DNA from 2 places in the Bradyrhizobium sp. USDA 326 genome. Region 2 is predicted to be linked to the other one. Evidence: predicted binding sites of a transcription regulator. Region 2 holds the regulator's gene; the other holds the start of a gene.

Region 1 (5,126 bases), 130 kb from region 2:
CGCCGTGTTGGCGGTGTAAATCACGTTGCCGTCAGCATCGAAATCGACCACCAGTCGTCCGACATAGGAGTATTCGCCGGAGGTGTTGACGATCAGCGTGGTCTTGCCGTCGGCGTTCGCGGTGACGATCGGATAGGTGTCGGCAGCGGTGTCGCCGGGACGGAGCGCGTCGGTCTGGTCCGCCAGCAGCGTGTGCGAGCCGCCGGCGATGATGACGTCGACGCCGTGCAGCAGGGGCGCCAGCGCCTTTTCAAGCGCGAGCTGCTGCAGATGGCTGACCAGGATGATCTTGTTGATGCCCTGGGCCAGCAGACCGTCGATGGTGGGCTGCAGGATTGCCGCCAGCGCCGCCATGTCATCGACATTGTCGCCGATCACCTCGACGCCGCCGGTCGAGGAGATGCTCTGCACGATCTGGGTGGTCGCGCCGATCACGCCGATCTTTTCGCCGTTCTCCTCGATGACCGCGGCCGGCGCGATCTTCTTGCCGATACCGGCCGTCGGCGGGAAGCCGGTGTAGGCGTCGGTATCCTGGATCGTGCCGGTGTAGACGGAGGCGAGATTGGCATCGGCCGAGAAGTCCAGATTGGCCGCGAGGTACGGGAACTGCGCGCCGGGATAGCCGGCGGTCTGCTTGATGATGTCGGCGAACGCCTTGGTCCCGGCGTCGAATTCGTGATTGCCGATCGCCGAGGCCTGCACGCCGATGATGTTCAGCATCGCCATGTCGGCGGTGCCGAAGCCGGGCGAGATGTTCAGCGTCCCGGCAGCGAGGCCGTAATAGGTCTCCAGCGCGGTTTCGTAGACCTCCTTCAGCGAGCCGTCCCTGCCGGCACTGAAGAACGGGCTGGGAATGAAATTGTCACCCGACGACAGCGTGATCGAGTTCTCGTAGGTCTCCTCGAGATAGTCGACGATCGCCGCGAAGTTGCCGGCGCGATCGACTGCGTTCAAGCCCGCCTCGAAGTCCGATGCATGCAGGATCTGCAGCGTGTAAGCCGGGGTCGGCTCCTGCTCCCCGAGATTGAGGCCTACGATCACCGGATCGTGGTCGGACACCCGGATCGCGGAGTCGTCGTCGAAGATCGAGGTGTCGCGGCCGTAGTCGGTGTTGTAGTCGAGCGCGTCGGCCTCGTCGGCGTTGATGTGCCAGGTGGTCACGCCGGACACCTGCGCGCCGAGGCTGGCATTGGCGAAGGCGTAGTCGAGCGTGCCGGTCTGGCCGTCGAACACATAGGAATAGGCGCCGTCCTCGCGGTCCTGCAGATTCTCATAGCCCGCGCTCTCGATGAGCGCGGTCGACTGCTCCTTGGCGTAGCCGTTGAAGTCGCCGAGCAGCATCACGTCCGGATCGCCCGAGCCGGTCGGATCGCTCGCCGCCCACGCGGTCAGCGCGGTGGCGGCCAGCTCGCGCTGGTTCTGCCAGTTACCCTGGCCGTCACCCTGATCGGAATCGGCGCCGGAGCCGGTACCGCTCTTGGACTTGAGATGGTTGGCGATCGCCGTGAAGGTTTCGCCGGTCGCAAGCTCCTCGAAGGTCACAGCGATCGCGTTGCGGCTGGTGTTCTCGCCGTCGAACACCGCCCCGACCGTGCTCTGCCCGAGCAGGCCGCCGAGGCCGAGGCCGGGCAGGTCGGCGTCGTTGAGGATCTCGACGGTCGTACCGCCGGCAATCTTCACCGCGGTCGTGTCGTAGATGAAGCCGACCGCGATGGCGTCACCGCCAACGAACTGCTGGCCGGGATCGACCCAGGCATAGGTACCGGCCCCAGCCACGGCATTGAGCTGTTCGACCAGATACTTGATCGCGTTGCCGGACGATGCAGCGGAGAAGTCGTTCTCCAGCTCGGTCAGCGCCAGCACGTCGATGTCCATATCGAGGATGGTCGCGACCAGCTTTTCGGTCTGACGCGCGAACTCCGCGGCGTTGTCGGCGCCGCGCGGCGCTTCGCCGATCGCGGTGGTGCCGCCATTGTCAAGCGTCGTGAAGTAGTTCAGCACGTTGAAGCTCGCCACCTTCAGGCGGCCGCCGACGTCTTCCGGCGCATCGGTGCGCGGATTGTCGCCGGCTCCGAAGGTGTTGGCGCCATCCTCGACCGAGCGGATCCGCCAGGTCGCCCCCGAGGCGGAGTTGCCGGCCCATTGATAGTCGAGCACGCCGGTCAGGCCGGTGACGGTGTCACCCATCCGGACTGCGTCGGCGGTACCGTAGTTCGGCGTGGTGGACGTGTCGTCGTTCGGATCGAAGCCGTCGAGGTTGTTGATCGCGGCGTTCTGGACGTTCAGGCCATCGTCATACGTGATGGTGCGGGCACCGAGCTCGACCAGATACGCCTGGTAGGCGGCGGCGTCGGGCGCGTTCTCCTGCGTGAACTGTTCGGGCCGTTCGCCCGCCGCCAGCTTGATCTCGTTGAACCGGTCGAGATTGTACTGTTCGGTGACGGTCAGGGTCTGCGGAATCGTGACCAGCATGCCTTCATAGGCTTCGAGGTCGGGCTGGTAGTCGCCGTCCTGGCTCAGCGTGGTGCCCATCGACGGCAGGTCGATCTGCACCGCCATCGTGTCGACGTCGGCCACCGCGCCGGCCTGGACGACCGAAATGTTGCTGGCGGTGAGCTCGGTCAGACCGAAATATTCGCTGATCGAGCCGGTGACGCGGACCCGGTCGCCGATCTGGACGTCGGTGGCGCCGCCGTAGACGAATATCGCCTCGGAGGTCAGCACGTTGCCGTCGGAATCGGTGGTCTCCTCCTGGAGGTAGAAGCCGTTGAGATTGCGGCCGGCGTCGGCATCGCCGTTCTGGAAGTCGCCGACCACGATGGCTTCGACGGTCACAGTCTGGCCGACCATGGCGCTGCTGGCACCGCTGCCCTGAATCGCGCTGATCTTGGTAATGCCGACGTCGTCGTTGACGATGGCGCCGGTCGCCGTCGCGGCGCTGCCGATCGTGGTGGTCACGTCCGCCGAATTCGAAACGTCCTGCAACGTCAGCGTGAAGTTCTCGTTCGCCTCATTGTCGGTGTCGCCGGCGACGGTGACGGTCACGACCGCAGAGCTCTCTCCCGCCGCGATGCTGCCGCTGAAGCTGACCGGCTTGCCGCCGACATAGTCGGCCGCATCGGTCTGCGCCGAAGCCATCGTTCCCGAGAACGCGACGTCGCCCGTGGTGCCGCCGGTGCGCTCGATCGTGAACTGATAGACGGTCGGACCGCTGTTACCTTCGTCATGCGACACCGTGAGCGAATCCGGCGCAAAGGCGACGTGCTGAGCTTCGATCGACGATCCGGACGAACTGGTGACGCGGATGTCGTCGATGCCGACCCACTCGTCATTGCCGACGGCGTTGGTGGTGAGAATGCGGACCTGGATGTCGTTGCGGCCGTCGACGTCGGCAGGCAGCAGCAGATCGAACGGCGTCACCTGGGTCGCGGCACCGCCGGTGGTGACGTCGGCGGCGTAACCGCTCGGAACGTTGGTCCACGCCCCGCTCGACCCGAGCCGGTACTGCACGTTGATCTGCTGCGCGGCGTCGTCCGTGCTGGCGTCGAGGTCGCGTGCGTTGAAGCTCAGCCGGACATCTTTGCGGCCGGTGGCGTCCAGATGGATCACGAGGCTGGGAGCATCCGCACTGTTCGAGCCGTTCAGCGCCACCGTCGGGTTGGCGATCTGGAATTCGGCCACACCGCCGTTGGTGATGGCGGTGTTGGTCTGGTTGGCGACGACGTCGACATCTCCCGACGACGATCCGGTCGCCGTACGCGCGTCCACCCCGGTGGCCGAAACGACATCGTTGCCGAGATAGCCGACGATCGATGCGACCCCCGACCAGTCATCGTTGGTCGTGATAAGGCCGGTATTGGACCAATCCTGCAGGAAATCGCCATTCGCCAGGACATGAGGGGTCGTCGACATGTATCGCCACTCCAGCGCTCGAGAGAAGACGTCGCGGATCGCCGCCTCACGGCATGCGTAAGGGCGCGGTCCAGACGGCCGATGGTTAACGGATCGTTAATGCGCGTTGATAGAACGCCGACGACAACAGATCGGTGACTGCTTCTTAACGGGCCGGTGAAGTCGCGACACGAAAAGTCGGGCGAAGACCGAGCGAACCAACGAACTCGTCTTGCGACGTGCGACGCGCTCGACCTCTCGGCCGGCAGCAATCGCCAATGAGTTATCGAGCCAAAGCTCGATCAGCTCGCCGCGAGGAGCGACCACGCCAGGTTTCGAGTGCCGGCCTGCGCGGCCGAACTTTCGAACCAAAGCGGCGTTTCGTCGCAGGGTGTCGCGGCCTCGCTGCCATGGGCCCGCGGTTACGCACACCGCGCTTTGTCATGTGCCTGACGTTGAACCTCGCTAACGAACGCCGACCGTCCGACCGTGACGGTCCGACGTCGTTTTGAATTGAGTAACATGACCGCAACAACGTCCTCCGCGTCGACTCCCACTTCCGGCGATCTCGCGTCGGTCGCGATCGCCTCCTGCAGAACGGCCTTTCTGACGGTGGGACTGTTCTCGGCGGTGCTCAATCTGCTGATGCTCACCGGCTCGATCTACATGCTGCAGGTATATGACCGGGTCATTCCATCGCACAGCATTCCGACCTTGATCGCGCTGTCGATCGCGGTGGCGGCGGCGTATGCGATGCAGGGGCTGTTCGATCTGTTGCGTCAGCGCATTCTGACCCGAATCGGATCAGCGCTGCACGCGGCGCTGTGGCAACCGGTCGTCTGCAACATCCTGCGCGGGCCGCTGCGCGGCGGCGGCGCAAATCGCGGCCTGCAATTGTCCCATGATCTGGACTCGGTCCGATCGTTCCTGTCCGGGCTCGGCCCGACGACCTTGTTCGACTTGCCGTGGATGCCGCTGTATCTCGCCGGCTGCTTTCTCCTGCATCCTTATCTCGGCTGGACGCTGGTCGTGGGCGCGGTGCTGCTGTTCGGGATCGCGCTGCTCTCCGAGGTGCTGACGCGGGCACCGACCCGGGACGCGTCGCGTGCCGGCGCAATCCGCGGCGTTCAGCTTGAAGCCGGTCGGCGCAACGCCGAAATCGTAGCCGCGCTGGGGATGGAGCAGCGGTTGATCGACCGGATCGGCGCCGCCAACGACGATCTCGTCGCCGCCCA
Region 2 (5,126 bases):
CCGGACAAGCGAGCAGGACGAGCGCTGATCCTGGACGATCGCGGCGCGCGGGGCGACAGCAACGCCACCACACGCCCCCGCTATTTCACCGCGTCAAAGCACCAGGCCAAAATGCCCTTCTGCGCGTGCAGGCGGTTTTCGGCCTCGTCGAACACGACCGATTGCGGACCGTCGATCACCTCGTCGGTGACCTCCTCGCCGCGATGGGCTGGCAGGCAGTGCATGAACAGCGCATCGGGCTTGGCCAGCGACATGAGCTTGGCATTGACCTGGTAGGGCTTGAGCACGTTGTGGCGGTGCTCGCCCTCCTTGTCGCCCATCGACACCCAGGTGTCGGTGACGACGCAGTCGGCGCCGCGCACAGCGGCTTCCGGATCGGTGCCGAGCACGATCGGCGCACCTGACGTCTTGATCCAGTCGCGCATTGCCTTCTTCGGCGCGAGTTCAGGAGGTGTTGCGACGTTGAGCTGGAACTTGAAGCGCTCGGCGGCATGCGCCCAGGACGCCAGCACGTTGTTGTCATCGCCGGTCCAGGCCACCGTCTTGCCCTCGATCGGGCCGCGATGCTCCTCATAGGTCATGAGGTCGGCCATCACCTGGCAGGGATGCGACCGCCGGGTCAGGCCGTTGATGACAGGCACGGTCGCATAGGCCGCAAGCTCCAGCAGCGCCTCGTGATTGAGGATGCGGATCATGATCGCGTCGACATAGCGCGACAGCACCCGCGCGGTGTCGGCGATGGTCTCGCCGCGACCGAGCTGCATCTCGGCGCCCGTGAGCATGATGGGCTCGCCGCCAAGCTGGCGCATGGCGACATCGAACGACACCCGCGTCCGCGTCGAGGGCCGCTCGAAGATCATCGCCAGCGTCTTGCCTTCAAGCGGCCTGACCGGCTGGTGCGCCTTCTGCTTCGCCTTCATGGCCGATGAGGCGGCGAGCATGCTCTTGAGCTCCGACAGCGGCAGCTCGTTGATGTCCAAAAAGTGCTTTGGAGTCGTGTTGGGCGTCTTGCTCATCAGCTTGCCGCCCGCTTGGTCTGGCTGGAAGAGATTGCGGTGCAGGCGCGTTCGAGCCGCCCGACGCTGTCTTCGATCTCCGCCTCGGTAACGATCAAGGGTGGCAGGAAGCGCACGACATTGTCGCCGGCTCCGACGGTGAGCAATTTTTCGGCGCGCAGCGCCGCGACGAGATCGCCCGAGGGTACCACGGCCTTGATGCCGATCAGGAGGCCCTCGCCGCGCACCTCGCTGACGACTTCGGGATGGCGGTCGATCACGGAGGCGAGCTTCTGCTTCAGCAGCAGCGACATTTTCTGCACGTGACCGAAGAAGCCGGGTTTGAGCATGACGTCGAGAACGGCGTTCGCGGCCGAGATCGCGAGCGGATTGCCGCCGAAGGTCGAACCGTGCGAGCCCGGCCCCATGCCGCGCGCAGCGTCGGCGGTGGCGAGCACCGCGCCGATCGGGAAACCGCCACCGAGCGCCTTCGCCAGCGACATCACGTCGGGCACGACGCCGGTGCGCTTGTAGGCAAAGAGTTCACCGGTCCGGCCCATGCCAGTCTGCACCTCATCGAAGGCGAGCAATAGGCCGTGCTCATCGCAGAGCTCGCGCAGCGCCTTCAGGAAGGCGGGAGGCGCAGAACGAACGCCACCCTCGCCTTGGATCGGCTCGATGAGAATGCCGGCGGTATGCGGGCCGATCGCCTTCTTGACGGCTTCGAGGTCGCCATGCGGCACCTGGTCGAAGCCGTCCATCGGCGGGCCGAAGCCCTCGAGGTATTTTGCAGAACCGGTGGCGGCCAGCGTCGCCAGCGTGCGGCCATGGAAGGCGCCCTCGAAGGTGATCATGCGATAGCGTTCGGGACGCCCCTTGGAGAAGTGGTGGTGGCGCACCAGCTTGATCACACCTTCCAGCGCCTCGGCGCCGGAATTGCAGAAAAACACGAAGTCGGCAAAGCTTTCGTTGCACAAACGCGCCGCGAGCTTCTCGCCGTCCGGGCTCTGGAACAGGTTCGACATGTGCCAGAGCTTCGTCGCCTGCTCCTGCAACGCCTTGACCAACGTGGGATGGGCATGACCGAGCGCATTCACCGCCACGCCCGAGGTGAAATCGAGATAGCGATCCCCATTGGTCGCGATCAGCCAGCAGCCTTCGCCGCGCTCGAAACCGAGGTCGGCCCTGGCGAAAACGGGGAGCAAATGCGGCGCGGCGCTGTTAGTCATGACGTCACTTGAATGTTGCGGACGGTGTGATGCGTGCATTGCGCAACGCACCATTGACCGGCCCGGAAAACGAAACGTGCCGCCTTTTAAGGGCGGCACGTGGGGCTATCTTATGCTTGGCAAGACGGGTGTCAATGCCGCCTGGAAAGCCTCGCGAAATGCTAAATCCGTAGTCTTGCGGTGCCGATTTTGCGGGATTTTCACCACGGAACATGTGGACGCGAGTCGGCGGACTCTTGCGCGGGAGTCACGCCATATTGTAGCGTTTGGACTGTCAGATACGACATCTCGTGCAGCAGTTCTGATCCCAAGAGTCCTCATGTACCGGCGTAAACGTTCGGGCGTCTTGAGCGCGCCCGGCGAGCCTTAAGGGATTCTGACGGCACGGGTTTTTCAAGGCTTAGGCAATCGCTGCGAAGGCCCCAGGATGGCAGGCGCGCAGCGAGGGAAAGGGTGCAATGACGGTTTTGACCTGGTCCGATGATCGCGTCGAGCAGCTGAAAAAGCTTTGGGAGGCCGGACTTTCGGCCAGCCAGATCGCGGCGGAGCTCGGCAATGTGACCCGCAATGCCGTGATCGGCAAGGTGCACCGGCTCGGCTTGTCCGGCCGCGCCAAGAGCCCTTCATCGGCAGCGCCCCGGCCGCGCAAGGCCCGGCCTGCGCAGCACATGATGCGGGTGACCCGCCCCGTCGCCCGCGGCAACACCGCACTGGCGCAGGCCTTCGAGGTCGAGGTGGAGGCCGAACCCGTCACCTACGACAACGTGGTGCCGATGAGCCAGCGGCTGTCGCTGCTGGAATTGAACGAGGCGACGTGCCACTGGCCGGTCGGCGATCCCTCCAGCCCGGATTTCTTCTTCTGCGGCGGCAAGGCGCTCTCGGGCCTGCCCTACTGCGCCCAGCATTCGCGCGTGGCGTATCAGCCTGCAGCGGATCGGCGGCGCGCACCGGCGAAGCCGGGCACGCGGTGAGTTTGCGGATTTAGCTGACTGCAGCCGTCACACGCTGACGGCTCGGCTTACTCGGTGTCGTCCCCGCGGAGGCGGGGGATCAATAACCACAGGGCGCAGTGATTGCGCGAGATGGTCACTCCGAGTCTTCGCCAAACAAAGCCCTGTGATTATGGATCCCGGGCTCACGCTACGCGCGCCCCGGGGTGACGACCAAGATTGTTGCCGCGGCTCGCTAGTTCAGAGCTTTACGTCTGCTCCGCCTTCGCGAACCGATCGTCCAGCGCATAGCCGGCGCCACGGACGGTGCGGATCGGATCCTGCTCACGGCCGAGATTGAGCAGCTTGCGCAGGCGGCCGATGTGGACGTCGACAGTGCGCTCGTCGATGTAGATGTCGCGGCCCCAGACGCTGTCGAGCAGCTGCTCGCGCGAGAACACGCGGCCGGGATGCTCCAGGAAGAACTCCAGCAGGCGATATTCGGTCGGGCCGAGATCGATCGGCCGGCCCGAGCGCGCCACGCGGCGCTTGTCGCGATCGAGCTCGATGTCGCCGTAGGCGAGCACGGTGGCGAGCCGCTCGGGGCTGGCGCGCCTGAGCAGACCCTTCACGCGCGCGAGCAGCTCCGGCACCGAGAACGGCTTGACGATGTAATCGTCGGCACCGGTCGCAAGTCCCCGCACCCGCTCGCTCTCCTCGCCGCGCGCGGTGAGCATGATGATCGGCAGCTGCTTGGTTTCGGGACGGGTGCGCAGCCGCCGGCATAGCTCGATGCCCGACAGGCCCGGCAGCATCCAGTCGAGCACGATCAGATCGGGAATGTGCTCCTTGAGGCGGGTGTCGGCGTCATCGCCGCGCATCACCGTCTCGACGTCATAGCCGTCGCCTTCGAGGTTGTAGCGGAGAAGCTCGGTGAGAGCTTCCTCGTCCTCAACCACCATGATGCGTGCGCCCATGTTGTCGTCGCTCCTTAGGTATTCGGCACCGTCGTGGCGAAGGTCGTCATGTCGCCCTTCGGCCGCTTGTCGGTGATCGCCTGGCCTTCGATCATGTAGAACACGGTCTCGGCGATGTTGGTGGCGTGGTCACCGATCCGCTCGATGTTCTTGGCACAGAACATCAAATGGATGCAGAACGAGATGTTGCGCGGATCCTCCATCATGTAGGTCAGGAGTTCGCGGAACAGCGAGGTGCAGATGGCGTCGACTTCCTCGTCGCCTTTCCACACCGCCATCGCCGCCGGCAGATCGTGCGCGGCATAGGCGTCCAGCACCGACTTGACCTGCTGCTGCACGAGGTCGGTCATGTGCTCCAGGCCGCGGAACAGTTTCAGCGGATGGAAATCCGTCTCCAGCGCTGCGACGCGCTTGCCCATGTTCTTGGCGAGATCGCCGATGCGCTCGAGATCGGTCGCGACGCGCATGGCGCCGACGATCTCGCGCAGATCAACGGCCATCGGCTGGCGGCGGGCGATGGTGAGCACGGCGCGCTCCTCGATGCGCTTCTGCAGCATGTCGAGCTCGGCGTCGGTGGTGACGACGCGCTGACCGAGCGTGACGTCGCGGCGGATCAGCGCGTCGACGGAATCGACGATCATGCGCTCGGCGATCCCGCCCATCTCGGCGACCAGGCGGGTGAGCTCCTGCAGGTCGGTGTCGAAAGCCTTTGCGGTATGTTCAGAACCCATGTTCCGTCTCCTCAGCCGAACCGGCCGGTGATGTAATCCTGCGTGCGCCGGTCGCTCGGCGACGTGAAGATCTTGCTGGTGTCGTCGAACTCGATCAACTCGCCGAGATACATGAAGGCGGTCTTGTCGGAGACGCGGGCCGCCTGCTGCATGTTGTGGGTGACGATCGCGATCGTGTAGTTCTCCGACAATTCCTGGATCAGTTCCTCGACCTTGGCGGTCGAGATCGGATCGAGTGCCGAGCAGGGCTCGTCGAACAGGATCA

What was found. The regulator PhoB, encoded in region 2, activates phosphate uptake and scavenging genes when phosphate is short. The targets are predictions, from matches to a motif close to TGTCATNNANCTGTCAT.
Region 1: ABIG06_RS09515 (ExeM/NucH family extracellular endonuclease) is a predicted target of PhoB. The motif match lies at 4,036-4,052, and genes of this name have one in related genera.

The regions. Positions count from the first base shown of each region.
Region 1 covers NZ_JBMGQA010000001.1:1,981,885-1,987,010, forward strand. Annotated here, with positions in the region: gene ABIG06_RS09515 (ExeM/NucH family extracellular endonuclease) at 1-3,912, opposite strand, end outside; gene ABIG06_RS09520 (type I secretion system permease/ATPase) at 4,414-5,126, shown strand, end outside.
Region 2 covers NZ_JBMGQA010000001.1:2,108,311-2,113,436, forward strand. Annotated here, with positions in the region: gene argF (ornithine carbamoyltransferase) at 81-1,016, opposite strand; gene ABIG06_RS10140 (aspartate aminotransferase family protein) at 1,016-2,224, opposite strand; gene ABIG06_RS10145 (GcrA family cell cycle regulator) at 2,683-3,195, shown strand; gene phoB (phosphate regulon transcriptional regulator PhoB) at 3,423-4,130, opposite strand; gene phoU (phosphate signaling complex protein PhoU) at 4,145-4,861, opposite strand; gene pstB (phosphate ABC transporter ATP-binding protein PstB) at 4,873-5,126, opposite strand, start outside.